Regions from separate parts of the Mesorhizobium sp. M0898 genome, predicted to be linked through region 3. Evidence: predicted binding sites of a transcription regulator. Region 3 holds the regulator's gene; each other region holds the start of a gene.

Region 1 (4,914 bases), 100 kb from region 3:
ATGCCGGCCGCCGGGCCGATATCGACGACGTAGTCGGCATGCAGGATGGCGTCCTCGTCATGCTCGACGACGATGACCGTGTTGCCGATGTCGCGCAGATGCTTCAGCGTGTCGAGCAGGCGGGCGTTGTCGCGCTGGTGCAGACCGATCGACGGCTCATCCAGCACGTAAAGTACGCCGGTCAGGCCGGAGCCGATCTGCGACGCCAGACGGATGCGCTGGCTCTCACCGCCTGAAAGCGTGCCGGAGTTGCGCGACAGCGTCAAATAGTCGAGACCGACATCGTTGAGGAAGCGCAGCCGCTCCCGGATTTCCTTGAGCACGCGCACCGCAATCTCGTTCTGCTTGTCGTTGAGCGAAGCGGGCAGATCGGTGAACCACTGGTCGGCCTTGCGGATGGACAGCTCGGTGACCTCGCCAATGTGCTTGCCGGCGATCTTGACCGCGAGCGCCTCGGGCTTCAGCCGATAGCCGCGGCAGGCCGGGCAGGGCGTGGCCGACATGAAGCGCTCGATCTCCTCGCGCATCCAGGCGGATTCGGTTTCCTTCCAGCGGCGCTCGAGATTGGGGATGACGCCCTCGAAGGTTTTCGTCGTTTTGTAGGAGCGCAGACCGTCATCATAATGGAAGGTGATTTCGCGCTCGCCGGTGCCGTGCAGGACGGCTTGCCTTGCCTCCTCGCTCAAATCCTTGAACTTGTCGCCGAGCTTGAAGCCATAGGCAATGCCCAGCGCTTCCAGCGTCTGCGCATAATAGGGCGAGGTCGACTTCGCCCACGGGCTGACGGCGCCGGCGCGCAGCGAGACATTCTCGTCGGGCACGACCAGGCTGGCGTCGATGGCGCGTTGGCTGCCGAGCCCGTCGCAGGTCGGGCAGGCGCCGAACGGATTGTTGAAGGAGAACAGCCTGGGCTCGATCTCGGGAATGGTGAAGCCGGACACCGGGCAGGCGAACTTTTCCGAGAACAGCATGCGTTCATGCGTCTCGTTCTTCGATTTGTTGACCGAATCCTCGCCGGTCTGGCTGGCGTCGAGCGGCTTGTCGGCAAATTCCGCCACCGCCAGCCCGTCGGCCAGCTTCAGCGCGGTCTCGATAGAATCGGCGAGCCGCGTCGCCAGATCGCCGCGCACGACGATGCGGTCGACGACGACGTCGATGTCGTGCTTGTACTTCTTGTCCAGCGCCGGCACGTCGGCGATCTCATAGAAGACGCCATCGACTTTGACGCGCTGAAAACCCTTCTTCTGCAGCTCCAGCAGTTCCTTGCGGTACTCGCCTTTGCGGCCGCGCACCATCGGCGCCAGAATGAACAGCCGGGTGCCTTCCTCGACCGCAAGCACCCGGTCGACCATCTGCGAGACCGTCTGGCTCTCGATCGGCAGGCCGGTGGCCGGCGAATAGGGTACACCGACGCGGGCGAACAAAAGCCGCATATAATCGTAGATCTCGGTGACGGTGCCGACCGTCGAACGAGGGTTCTTCGAGGTGGTCTTCTGCTCGATGGAGATGGCCGGCGACAGGCCGTCGATCTGGTCGACGTCCGGCTTCTGCATCATTTCGAGGAATTGCCGTGCATAGGCCGAAAGGCTCTCGACATAGCGGCGCTGGCCCTCGGCGTAGATGGTGTCGAAGGCAAGCGACGACTTGCCCGACCCCGACAGGCCGGTCATGACGATCAGGCTGTCACGCGGCAGGTCGAGATCGACATTCTTCAGATTGTGTTCGCGTGCCCCGCGAATGGAGAGATATTTATGGTCGGCCATCGCCGGTCGCCGCCTCAGAATCTGGAATTCGTGGGATGGGCGGGTTTTCCCGACCACCCCCTATGTAGGTAATTTCGCCGCCTTTTCGAGAGACGCCACAACTCCCGACCAAAGCGTTTAACCGCCTTTCGCGCGAACGGGCAAGCGGAAAGAACAAAGGCCGAACACGCTCCTGACAAAAGCTGCCCGCGCAGCCGGCTTCACAAAGCGTCTCGCGATCACATTTTTCGGCAACCCGGCTATTCAAGGTTGACGTCCCCGCGTCATGGGGGCAGAATCCAATTGTCAACGAAGCCGGCCGTCTTTCGATGGCCTCGCGGCCTGGGGCTAGCCTGCGAGACGCCGCGGGTTATGCGATGAGCGCTTCGACGACAGTCGCAACGAACAGAAGGAGAGCAGAGGCATGACTCCACCGGATTGTTCCTTGAGGCTCCACGTGTCGCTGGAGCCGCGGCAGGTATAAGTAGCCAGGTCAGGCGTTTAGCGCTACCTGCCCACATTGACCTGCCGATCCCCACAACAATCAGAGACTGCTAGTCGGATCGTCGGCTGAACGCCGCGAAGCATCCGAAATAAAAAGCCGGCAGTACACTCCCGGCAATTTGGATTTCAGATCCAAGAAAGCCCCGTCAGTTGCAAAGCAATGGCGGGGCTGTTCGTTTGAAGCGCAATATTTGTGGTTCACACCAGGCGAACTTAGCGGCTGGAGGGCCTGACCCCGCCGGTAGCGACATCAATGGTGATGCTACCGGAAATCCGAACGTCGGTATCGCCAATCTTGAAGGTGCCGTTGCCGCTGCCTAGAGCCATATCGTCAGGCTCAGGCCGCGGCGCTGGCTCGGCGATGCGATAATCGCTGGTCACACCGGGCAGGGTGCCCTTTTGCGAAGACGTCGAATTATCTTGGGCAAGTGCCATACCCACCAGCATGTTCGTGCCGGCAACGGTAGCGATGGCAAGGCATAACAGGCTGGATGAGCAGCTGGCGGTCATCGCCGGACTATAGTGCCGCGATAGCGGCAAGACCAGACCGATGGCGCTGAAATTGCGGGCGCTCAATCGCCTCAGTTCCGTCCGCTGGTCACCACGCCGCCCGGCGAGTTGATGTAGAGCGAGACCTCCTTGTCGGGATTGTCGGATTCCAACGACAGAAGCTGGGCGCAGACCAGCGCTGAGGTGCCGTCATCGATCGGGCCGTTGATGAAGACGATGCGCTCGCGCAGCAGCCGCGAAAATATGTCGAAGGCACGTTCGCCGCGGCTCGACTGCTCGATCACCATCGGCACCAGATTGGCAAGGCCGCTCATCGGTTGTCTCCGTTGACTGTTGTCGTTCAGGCCGCGCGCAGGAAGAGGCGCGGGGTGTTTGCGGCGATCTGCTTGTGCCTGGGAGTGTGCGCGTCAAAGGAAAGCCGGCAACCGGCGCCTGCCATCGCGATCTCCGGCACTGCTGCCCGAGCAAAACCATCATGGACGATGCGCAGATGCGTGCCGCCGGAAACGGTGCGGTCGAGCGTAAAGGTGACGATGCTGTCCACTGGGCTGTCGTTCATTGCGCTGTCCAGGGGATTGCCGGGCGGCACCTGCGTATCGCCGGGCGTCGGCCGCTCCCGCCAGGAATAGCGCAGCAGCCGTCCGGGATCCGCGTCGAGGATTTCGCACTCGATCGGCGCATTCGGCGCTTTAAAGGCAAAGCGGTTGCCGATTTCGGGCTTGATGTCGTTCGGCATCATCCAGGCCGCGAGCAGGTCCGGCACCGTCAGCGCCCGCCACACCTGTTCCGGCGGTTCGGGCAGCTCGCACTCGAACTCGATCTTGTCTGCGGCCATTTCGGCGCGTTCTTTGCCTCGGTTGGTCATTGGTCCATGTCCTTCAAAACCGTCTTGAGCCTTTCGATGCGCTCTGGCCAGAACGCACGGTAGCGTTCGATCCAGCCGAGCAGTGGCGCAAGCCCCTTCGGATCGACGCGGTAATAGGCGTTGCGACCGGCCCGGCGCTCGACCACGAGGCCGGCGCCGCGCAGCACTGCGAGATGTTGCGATACCGCCGGCTGCGATACCGGTATGCCAGTGCGCAGTTCCGACACCGTCATCTCGCCGTCGGCGAGCCGCTCATAGACGGCGCGACGCGTTGGATCCGCTAGTGCCCGAAAAATGTCTGCTTCGATCATGCCGAAAGCATAAGTCAATACTTATCGGTTTGGCAAGCCGTGTTTTTTAAGACAGGCGGTATTTTTTAAGACAGGCGAGGTTTTACAAACTCGCTGGAAGCCAGCGTCTCACCATGTCGGGGGATCCGTTGAACGTCGCCTCGAAAACTGGTGACGCGAGCACAACATGAATATGAAGCAATTCGGAGCCGACGTTTCGGAAGCCATGTTGCCTGTACGCGGCGACAACAAGCGACTGTCCGGCAGTCAAGACGAGATGCTCTTCGTCGATCCACATCTCGGCCCTGCCAGCGATGACGGTAAGTACTTCCTCGACCGGGTGCCAATGTGTCGGGGCGCCAACGGTGGGTTCGACCCATTGTTCAAACATGCAAAGTTGAGTTGCGCCGTTGCGGGCAGAGACATGCATGCGGGTCTTTACTCCCGTCCGCCACTCTTCTTGCGGCTGATCGTTATGCGCAACCATCTTCATGCGTTCGCCTCGATCCCATGGTCTGTGGAAATTCGACGCCAAGACACTACTTCTTACTGACAACTATTGACAGTGCAGGGCCTCTCCTATAGAACGAAAAGAGAACAAAAACCTTGTGGGAAAAGGCAGCGACGGCAGGCAGGGATTGTCCATAGCCTGTAAGGTGCGGCGACAAAAATTCGGTTTCGGATGAGCGCGGAGAAGTATCATGGCGGGTAGCGTCAACAAGGTCATTCTGGTGGGCAACCTCGGGGCGGACCCTGAAATCCGCCGCCTGAATTCGGGTGACCCGGTCGTCAACATCCGCATCGCGACGTCGGAAAGCTGGCGCGACAAGACGTCCGGAGAGCGCAAGGAAAAGACCGAGTGGCACAATGTCGTGATCTTCAACGACCAGATCGCCAAGGTGGCCGAGCAGTATCTGAAGAAGGGCATGAAGGTCTATGTCGAGGGCCAGCTGCAGACGCGCAAATGGCAGGACCAGACCGGCAATGACCGCTATACGACCGA
Region 2 (4,914 bases), on a different contig from region 3:
ACGTCCAGAAGGAACTCGACAACAATGCGCAAGGCATTCTGGGCTATGTCGTGCGCTGGATCGACCAGGGCGTCGGCTGTTCGAAAGTGCCTGACATAAACGACGTCGGCCTGATGGAGGACCGCGCCACGCTGCGCATCTCCTCGCAGCACATCGCCAACTGGCTGCATCACGGCGTCTGCACGCCCGAGCAGGTCATGGAGACGATGAAACGCATGGCGGCGATCGTCGACCGCCAGAACGAAGGCGATCGGCTCTACCGGCCGATGGCGCCGGATTTCGACAAGTCCATCGCCTTCCTCGCCGCCTGCGACCTGGTCTTCAAAGGCCGCATCCAGCCCAACGGCTACACCGAGCCAGTGCTGCACGCACGGCGGCTGGAGCTGAAGGCGCGGGATAACGGCTGAACCGAAAGCACGATGCACGCCGGCCAAGGGTAAGCGCCGGCGTCCCCCCTCCCCCTTGAGGGGAGGGTGGCCCGAAGGGCCGGGTGGGGTCGCCAACGCAGTGCGCCAACCCAATTCTGACGGTGCGCCTTAGGAGGAGCATCGCAACGCTCCGCACCTCGGTCGGTTTCGAAATGCGACAGGCCGAGCGTCTCACCGGCGACCCCACCCGGCCGCTTCGCGGCCCCCCTCCCCTCAAGGGGGAGGGGAACGTCACGCCGCCTGCGCCATCCGTTCCGAACTCATGCGATAGGAAATCGCTTCGGCCAGATGGATGCGGCCGACCGTCTCGCTGGCCTCGAGATCGGCCAGGGTCCGCGCCACCTTCAAGACGCGGTGATAGGCTCGTGCGGAAAAGCCGAGCTTTTCGCTGGCGTCCCTGAGCAGCGACAGGCCGGCGGCATCGGGCATGGCGATCTCCTCGATGACTGACGGCGAGCAATGGGCGTTGGTGGTGGCGGTCGCGCCGAGCCGCTCGAAGCGCTCGCGCTGGATCGTACGGGCGCGGGCAACACGTAGTGCGACGGCGGCACTTTTCTCGGCCCGGTCCGGCCGGATCAAATCGCTGGCCGAGACCGCCGGCACCTCGATCCTGAGATCGATGCGATCGAGCAGCGGGCCGGAAATGCGCGCCTGGTAGTCGGTGCGACAGCGATCGCCGCGCAGGCAGCGATAGCCCGGCTCGCCGGCCATGCCGCAACGGCACGGGTTCATCGCCGCGACCAGCTGGATACGCGCCGGATAGGTGACGCGATGATTGGCGCGCGCGATCATGCAGTCGCCGGTCTCGAGCGGCTGGCGCAGTGCATCGAGCGCCTGCGGCGAGAATTCGGGGAACTCGTCGAGGAACAGCACGCCGTGATGGGCAAGCGAGGCCTCGCCCGGCCGCACGCGCAGACCGCCGCCGACCATCGCCGCCATCGAGGCCGAATGATGTGGCGCGCGGAACGGCCGCCGGTCGGTGAGTTTTCCTTCGCCGAGTTCGCCGGCCACCGAGGCGATCATCGAGACTTCGAGCAATTCCCTGGGCGCCAGCGGCGGTAGGATCGACGGCAGCCGCTGCGCCAGCATCGACTTTCCCGACCCCGGCGGTCCGACCATCAAAAGATTGTGGCCGCCGGCGGCCGCCACCTCCAGCGCCCGCTTGGCGGTCTCCTGGCCCTTGATATCGGCGAGATCGGGCAGGTCGCGCGCCGCGGCATGGATGCCGGCTTCCGGCCGCGACAGAACCTGCGTGCCGCGAAAATGATTGGCGATGGCGATCAGGCTGCGCGGCGCCAATATGTCGAAATCCTTGCCGGCCCACGCCGCTTCCGGCCCGCAGGCGAACGGGCAGATCAAGCCCTTGCCTTCGGCATTGGCGCCGATCGCCGCCGGCAGCGCGCCGGCCACCGCGGCAATGGTGCCGTCGAGCGACAATTCGCCAAGCACGACATAGCCGGCCAGCATGTCGCCCGGAATGGCGCCGAGCGCCGCCATCAGCCCGAGGGCGATCGGCAGATCGTAGTGGCTGCCTTCCTTGGGCAGGTCGGCCGGCGCCAGATTGACGGTGACCTTCTTCGACGGCATCGACAGGCCGGATGCATGCAGCGCTGCCTGCACCCGCTCGCGGCTTTCGGCGACAGCCTTGTCGGCCAGCCCGACGATGTGCATGTTGACCTTGCCCGGCGCGATCATCACCTGCACGTCGACCGGCACGGCCTCAATGCCCTGGAAAGCAACCGTGCGAACCCGCGCCACCATGTCTTCACCCCGGATGCAGGCTTTGCCCCAAGCCTTTGCGATCATGCCGCGAACGGCGTCACCGGAGACAACCACAGATTACCGGCGAAGGCAAGAACATTTGGGGAACAGCTGAGCGCCACGGCTGCAATGGTTTGCAACGCGGCCGCTTCCAGAAGCAATGTACGCTAGTTGCGCTTCTCCTCCACGGCATCCCAGAACAGGCTGGCGATGTCGGCGCCGCCGAAGCGCTGCACTTCGCGTATGCCGGTCGGTGAGGTCACGTTGATCTCGGTCATGTAGTCGCCGATGACGTCGATGCCGACGAGGATGAAGCCGCGCTCTTTCAGCGCGGGGCCGATGCGGGCGCAGATCTCGCGTTCGCGTTCCGTCAATTCGGTCTTTTCGGCGCGGCCGCCGACATGCATGTTGGAGCGCGAATCATGCTCGGCCGGCACGCGGTTGATGGCGCCGACAGGCTCGCCGTCAATCAGGATGATGCGCTTGTCGCCACCCCGCACCTCCTTGAGGTAGCGCTGCACGATGTAGGGTTCGCGGAACAACTGGCCGAACATTTCGAGCAGCGAGGCGAGGTTGCGGTCGGCCTCGTGCAGGTGAAAGATGCCGGCGCCGCCATTGCCGTAGAGCGGCTTGACGATGATATCGCCGAACTCCTTGCGAAAGGCGGCGACCTCGAGCGGGTCCTTGGTGATCAGCGTGTCCGGCATCAGGTCGGGAAATTCGGTGACGAAGATCTTTTCCGGGCTGTTGCGCACCCAGGCCGGGTCGTTGACCACCAGCGTCTTCGGATGGATGCGCTCGAGGATATGCGTGGTGGTGATGTAGTTCATGTCGAAGGGCGGATCCTGCCGCAAAAGGATGACGTCCATCTCCGCAAGATCGGTGCGCACCTTCTCGCCCAGCGAATAATGGTTGCCCTTCTCGTCGCGGACCTGCATCGCCTCGATACGGGCAAACACCTTGCCTTCGCGCAGCGACAGCCGGTCGGGCGTGTAGTGGAACAGCTGGTGCCCGCGCCGCTGCGCTTCCAGCGACAGCGCAAACGACGTGTCGCCGGCAATCGACACGGTAGAGATGTGGTCCATCTGGACGGCGACTTTCAGGGGCATGGGTGCTCTCCGGCGCAGTTGCAACGAACGTGCGTCCACCCGGACGCACATACGCTCCAACACTTTGAATCCATGCATCGCGCTTTCCGAAAATCGATTCCGATTTTTCGGGCCGATGCATCGACGAGAGCGATATAAGGAAATCGGCGGCCTCTGCCAATCGGCCAAGGTCATGATGAGGCTGCGCTTCTGGCGCAGACCCCAATGCGATGTGCGTTCAGCGGTCGAAGACCAGCTTGGAATAGCCGAGGAAGGACAGCGCCATGGCAACCAGCGAGGCGACCGCAAGGGCGACGAGCGGCGGCACCATCGGCAGCGCGAACAGCATGGCGCAATAGACGAGATAATTGACGAGGCTGGTGGCGATGCCGACGCCGCCATAGCGTGCGCCCTCTTGCGCGACGCCGCGGCTGGAAGGCGAGAAGGTCAGATGGCGATTGATCAGCCAGGTGACGGACAAGGCAAAACCGATCGAGATGATTCGGGCTGCGAAGGGGCCAAGCGGCGCTATCGCCAACACCAGCCAAAGCGCCGCCGCGTCGGCGACGAAGCCGATACCGCCGGCGACAATGAAGCGGGCGAGGCGTCCCATTTAGGGCTCTAAGCCGCCCGCGGGGTCTTGCGCGGTCCGGTCTTCAAAGTCGCGAGCGCACTTGCGCGTTCGCGTTCGACGCGGCCGGAAGGCATCGACAGATAGAAGATGCGCTTCTGCTCGGCCCGGCCGCGCGACACCGAATCGAGGATTACCCCGGTCACCGCCGCCAGCATCGACAGCAGCAGCAGCCCGACCGACAGCACCCACGTCGGCATGCGCGGCACAAGCCCGGTTTCGGCGAACTCGATCAGCACCGGCGCCATCAGAAACAGGCTTGATGCCAGGAAGAACACCGAAAAAGCGCCGAAGAAACGCAGCGGCTGCGTCTCCTTCATCAGCATGGCGAACATCCACAGGATCTTCGCGCCGTCGCGAAAGGTCGACAGCTTCGACGAGGAGCCTTCCGGCCGGCGGCCATAGTCGAGGCCGATCTCGCTGACCGGCAATTTGAGCTGCGAGGCGTGCACCGACATTTCGGTCTCGATCTCGAAACCGCCGGAAACGGCGGGAAAACTCTTGACGAAGCGCCTGGTGAAGGCGCGGTAACCCGAGAAGATATCGGTAAAGTCCGAGCCAAACAAACGTTTGTAGAGGCTGTTGAAGATGCGGTTGCCGAAGGCGTGGCCTGTCCTGCCGGCGTCGTTGGCGACGCCGCGCCTGGTGCCCACCACCATGTCGGAGCGCTCGGTCAGCAGCGTGTTGATCAGTTGCGGCGCGTCCTCCGGCGCATAGGTGCCGTCGCCGTCGGCCATCAGGTAGATGTCGGCCTCGATGTCGGCGAACATGCGGCGCACGACATTGCCTTTGCCCTGGCGCGGCTCGCGCACCACGATGGCGCCGGCGGCGCGGGCTCGGAGCGCCGTCAGGTCGCGCGAATTGTTGTCGTAGACATAGATCGCGGCGGCAGGCAGCGTTTCGCGAAAGCGCCGCACCACTTCGCCGATCGTCAGCTCCTCATTGTAGCAAGGCAGGAGCACGGCGATGCTCGGCTCATGGCGCACTTCTTGTGGCATTTTCGTCT
Region 3 (4,914 bases):
AGCGCGCATCCTTCCACGCACCGGTGTGCAGGATGTCCTCAAGCACTTTGACGGCCTGCCAGACATCGGCATAGCCGATATAGAGCGGGGTGAAGCCGAAGCGCATGGTCGATGGCGCGCGAAAATCGCCGATCACGCCACGTTCGATCAGCGCGCGCATGACCTGGTAGCCATGCTCATGCATGAATGAAATCTGGCTGCCGCGTTTTTCCCCATCGCGCGTGCTTTCGAGCGTGAGCCCGTACGTGCCGCACTTTGCCTCGACAAGCTCGATGAACAGATCCGCCAGCGCGATGCTCTTCTTGCGCACCGCCGTCATGTCGACATCGTTCCAGATGTCGAGCGCGCCCTTCAGCGTGCGCATCGACAAGACCGGCTGCGTGCCGCACAGAAACCGGCGGATGCCGGTGCCGGCCGCATAGCCTGGCTCGAAGGCGAAGGGCCGTGCATGGCCCCACCAGCCGGTGAGCGGCTGCTGGATGTCGGAAAGATGCCGCTCAGCCGCATAGATGAAGGCAGGCGCGCCCGGGCCGCCATTCAGATATTTGTAGGTGCAGCCAACGGCAAAATCGGCGTTTGCCTTGTCGAGTTCGACTGGCATCGCGCCGGCGGTGTGGCAGAGATCCCAGACGATCATCGCCCCGGCTTCCTGAGCCCTGCGCGTCAGCGCCGGCATGTCGCGCAGTTCGCCCGACTTATAGTTGACGTGGTTGACCAGCACCACAGCGGTGCGTTCGTCGATCAGCTCTTCGATGGTCGGCGCGTCGACTCCCGAGAGGCGCAGCAGCGTATCTTTTCGCGTCGAAACCACACCCTCAGCCATGTAGAGGTCCGTCGGAAAACTATCGCCCTCGGCGACGATGACCTGCCGCTCCGGTCGCATGGCCATGGCGGCGTGCAGCAGCTTGTAGATGTTGACCGATGTCGTGTCGCAGACCACCGTCTGGCCGGCCGCGGCACCGATCAGGCGCCCGAGCTGGTCGCCAAGTTCAAGCGGCATGTTGAACCAGCCGGCGGTGTTCCATGCGCGGATGAGATCATACGACCATTCTTCGGTCGCGGCCTTGTGCAGTTCATCGAAAGCGGCACGTGAAGCAGCTCCTAGCGAATTGCCGTCGAGATAGATCACTCCTTGCGGCAACACAAAGCGGTCGCGCATCGCGCGCAGCGGATCCGCGGCATCCATCGCCTTTATGGCCACGAGATCGGGAATTCCTGTCATGATTTGTCTGCTCCCCCAAGATCCAACGCAACGTCGGACACGCATCGACTGTTCTTCCATTACTTGGTTGCGCGCAGCAAGGCTCCACCGGCGAGAAGCAGCCTGACCAGGCGGTGGAAACCGGGACTTAACCCGAGGTTGGCGTTTTGAGTTCGTTTCGTTCACGGTGCATTGACCAAACCGCACAGTCGATACGGGTTCAATTCCGTGCCTTTTGCCGACCGACGGCCGATGCCAGTGCCGCCTTCTAGGAGGCCAGAAGGGCGCAAACGAAAGCAGAATCAAGGCGATGAGGCTCGCGGCGGTGAAAATGCGGTACGCCGGTAGGGGACGTCGTTTGTTTCCCGAGCCTTAACGCATTCATTAAACTTTAAACAGTTGCGGAACACAACTGGAACAGATAGTGTTTGTTCTGGGTTTGTTTTTCTGATTCTGTTGGGGGTCGCTATGCTGACACGCAAACAACACGAACTGCTTATGTTCATCCACGAAAGGTTGAAGGAAAGCGGTATCCCGCCTTCATTCGACGAGATGAAGGAAGCGCTCGACCTGGCTTCCAAATCCGGAATCCACCGGCTGATTACGGCGCTGGAGGAGCGCGGCTTCATTCGCCGTTTGCCCAACCGGGCCCGTGCGCTGGAGGTGCTACGCCTGCCTGACTCGATCGCCCCCGGCCTCAATGCGGCACGCAAGTTCTCGCCGAGTGTCATCCAGGGCAGTCTTGGGCAAGGCGCCCCTCGGCAAGGCAAGCCGACATCGTCGCGCGTGCCCGCAGCCGGAAATGACGACGATGTCGTCGCCGCCGTTTCGATCCCGGTGATGGGCCGCATCGCTGCCGGTGTGCCGATCGACGCCATCCAGCACCAGACGCATTCGATTTCGGTGCCGCCGGATATGATCATGGGCGGCGAGCATTATGCGCTGGAGGTCAAAGGCGATTCGATGATCGAGGCCGGCATTTTCGACGGCGACACGGTGATCATCCGCAATGCCGATACGGCGAGCCCCGGTGAGATCGTGGTGGCACTGGTCGACGAGGAGGAAGCGACGCTGAAGCGGTTCCGCCGCAAGGGCGCCTCGATCGCCCTGGAAGCCGCCAATCCGGCCTACGAGACGCGCATCTTCGGACCAGACAGGGTCAAGGTGCAGGGCAAGCTCGTCGGACTGATCCGCCGCTACTGAGCTCCGCCCTTGGCGCCGGCTTTGGGGTTGTCGGCCCGGCGGTATGGCGGCAGGCCCCGTGCCGCGCGTGAAAATTTCCGCTGCACGTGCCAGGGCCGGTATGATTTTTCGACGGCGAAGCGGATCTCGGCGCGTGTTGCCGCTTGTGGATCGAAATAGACGGCGGCACTTCCCGCGCGCGCCAGTTGCCGTTTGGTGACGACGAGGACCAGCCGGTCGTAGTAGCAGGGGTTATGGGCGGTGGCGTCGTCGATGACGATCAAGCTGGCAAAGGCGCAGGCTGGCCGCGCAGTATCGCGGTCCTTGGCTTGCGCGATGATCGCGCCGGATGGATGCCTGGCAAGGCAGAGGCCGTCCGTGCAAATGAACGGCATGCCCGGCGGTAGGTCGGCCGGATCGGCAATGTCGAATTGCGGGTCGTTCTTTCCAGGTGTTTCCGGCGCGACGATAGCCTCTGATGTGAGCGCGCGTTTCCAGTTGTCGATGGTGAACTCATTCGGGCGTGCCCGGTTGACCGCGAGTTCACCGCTGCCGATCGGCAGCGCGACCAGCCGTGCGTCCTCCGAGACCAATACGTCGGGTATGCGTGTCTGCGTTGCCGTCAGCAAGCCGGCGAGCGCAAAAGGAAGTGCCGCCAGCCGCAACCACGTCGTCGCCATGCTGGCAATGACGAGGGCGATCGTCACCAGAAGGACGGATCTCAGCGAAATCAGCCCGACCGCATCGATCGGAGAGCGCTCCGAGATCCACCCGGACAGGGCGATCATCGCCGTCAGCCCCTTGCCCATGACATAGAGAAAAGGGCCATCCGCACCGAACGGCATCGCCAGCGCGCTGAGAACGGCGAAGGGCATGACGACCAGTGACACGATGGGCATGATGGCCAGATTGGCGAACAGGCTGAGCGGCGCCACGCGCTGGAAATGCCATATGGCGAAAAGCGCCGTGGCGCTCCCTGCAATGATCGAGGTCATCGCCAGACCGCACATGCCCAGCAGGACCTTTCGAGTGGCAAAGCGTAGCGGCGACTGCCGCGGCGGCGGCGTGGTGGCCCTGCCGGCGCGGTAATCGGACCAGCCTGCATAGGCGCCGACAAGGGCCGCCGTCGCGGCGAAGGACATCTGGAAACTCGGACCGACCACCTCGTGCGGCGACACCAGGATGACCGCGATGGCCGAGATCGCCAGGTTGCGCATGGTGAGCGCGGCCCGGTCGAACAGCACGGCGATAAGCATCACCGCCAGCATGATGAAGCTGCGTTCGGCCGCCACGACAATGCCGGAAAAGACGAGGTAGGCCGCAATCGAAAAAAGCGCGGCGGCCGCGGCATATTTCTTGACCGGCCGTCGCGATGAGAAATCGGGAAACAGCGCGAAGGCACCCCGCAGCAGCGCCATGATGGTGCCGGCGACCAACGCCATATGCAGCCCCGAGATGGAGATGATGTGGTAGATGCCGGTGCGCCGCATCGCTTCGTTGATCTCCTCGGGAATGCCGGCGCGCACGCCGACGATCAGCGCAGCAGCAATCTCGCCCTCGGCACCGCCGATGCGGCTGCGGATATGGTCGGCGATGGATTCACGCGCGTCTTCGATCGCGGAAGAAAGCTGCGCGGCAAGCGGCATGCTGTCCGACGACACGATTTTCGGATTGCCGAGAAAAAAGCCGCTGCCGCCGATACCGGCGAAATAGCTGTCGAAGGAGAAATCATAGCTGTCGGGCCGCACCGGGCCGGTCGGCGGCAGCAGCCGCACATAGCCGGTGATCTCGGAACCGGCGGTCAGCTCAGCCGGTATCTTCATCGCCGAAACGCGGACCCGTTCCGGCATGTAGCGCAGTGTCGGCCTGGCGGTTGAGATCACATCGATTGTCAGCCTGATGCGGCCGCTCGCCATGGGCTCGTACGATACGACGCGACCCGTCAGCCGCGTCGAGATTTCGGAGCCGAGCATATGCGTTCCGACACGCCATGTTTCGAACTTGGCGGCAAGTACGCCAAGCGCGCAGAGCAGCGCCACCATGAAGCACAGGCGCGTCCTGGGCCATGACCGCGAGACGACGGCACAAAGGGTCGCGAGGAGCGCGATTGCGATCGGCTGTGGAAAGGCCGGCTCCACCGACAGCCCGAAATAAACGACCACCCCGCATGCGAGGAACACCGGCACCAGCAGGAAGGCGATGCCGCGGTCGAGTTCCAGACCGGCCGCTGTGGTTACGCTGTTGCGGATACGGGACGGTGACGGGAGGCGGAAACGCCTGCGCAGGCGTACGATAGGCTCGCCCGCGGGCACGAGAACCGTTGCTGGGTCGCTGGCCGGCAGCGACGGAGCATCGAAGCGCGGAGCAGGTAGCAATGCCGGTGCCGGCAGGACAGGCGGGGGAGCGGCAAACAGCAAGCGTTCGCTGACGTCGCTGCCAACGTCCTCGCCCTCGCCCGCACCACGGCCTCGCACAGCCATCGGGTCTGCCCCTTGCGCCCTCGACCTCCTATGCTACATGAACGCGCAACG

The links. The regulator LexA, encoded in region 3, represses DNA repair genes until DNA is damaged. The targets are predictions, from matches to a motif close to TGTTCNNNNTGTGTTCNG.
Region 1: uvrA (excinuclease ABC subunit UvrA) is a predicted target of LexA. The motif match lies at 1,913-1,930, and genes of this name have one in related genera.
Region 2: NKH90_RS21850 (YifB family Mg chelatase-like AAA ATPase) is a predicted target of LexA. The motif match lies at 2,282-2,299, and genes of this name have one in related genera.

Annotation. Positions count from the first base shown of each region.
Region 1 is NZ_JAMYOE010000001.1:176,189-181,102, reverse strand. Features, by position in the region: gene uvrA (excinuclease ABC subunit UvrA) at 1-1,763, opposite strand, end outside; gene NKH90_RS00960 (hypothetical protein) at 2,460-2,822, opposite strand; partial or broken gene NKH90_RS00955 (ATP-dependent Clp protease proteolytic subunit) at 2,837-3,070, opposite strand; gene NKH90_RS00950 (SRPBCC family protein) at 3,097-3,621, opposite strand; gene NKH90_RS00945 (ArsR/SmtB family transcription factor) at 3,618-3,932, opposite strand; gene NKH90_RS00940 (cupin domain-containing protein) at 4,015-4,404, opposite strand; gene NKH90_RS00935 (single-stranded DNA-binding protein) at 4,613-4,914, shown strand, end outside.
Region 2 is NZ_JAMYOE010000023.1:48,447-53,360, forward strand. Features, by position in the region: gene NKH90_RS21845 (malate synthase G) at 1-407, shown strand, start outside; gene NKH90_RS21850 (YifB family Mg chelatase-like AAA ATPase) at 660-2,189, opposite strand; gene gshB (glutathione synthase) at 2,357-3,298, opposite strand; gene NKH90_RS21860 (GtrA family protein) at 3,516-3,890, opposite strand; gene NKH90_RS21865 (glycosyltransferase) at 3,899-4,906, opposite strand.
Region 3 is NZ_JAMYOE010000001.1:75,756-80,669, forward strand. Features, by position in the region: gene kynU (kynureninase) at 1-1,222, opposite strand, end outside; gene lexA (transcriptional repressor LexA) at 1,670-2,404, shown strand; gene NKH90_RS00410 (ComEC/Rec2 family competence protein) at 2,398-4,863, opposite strand.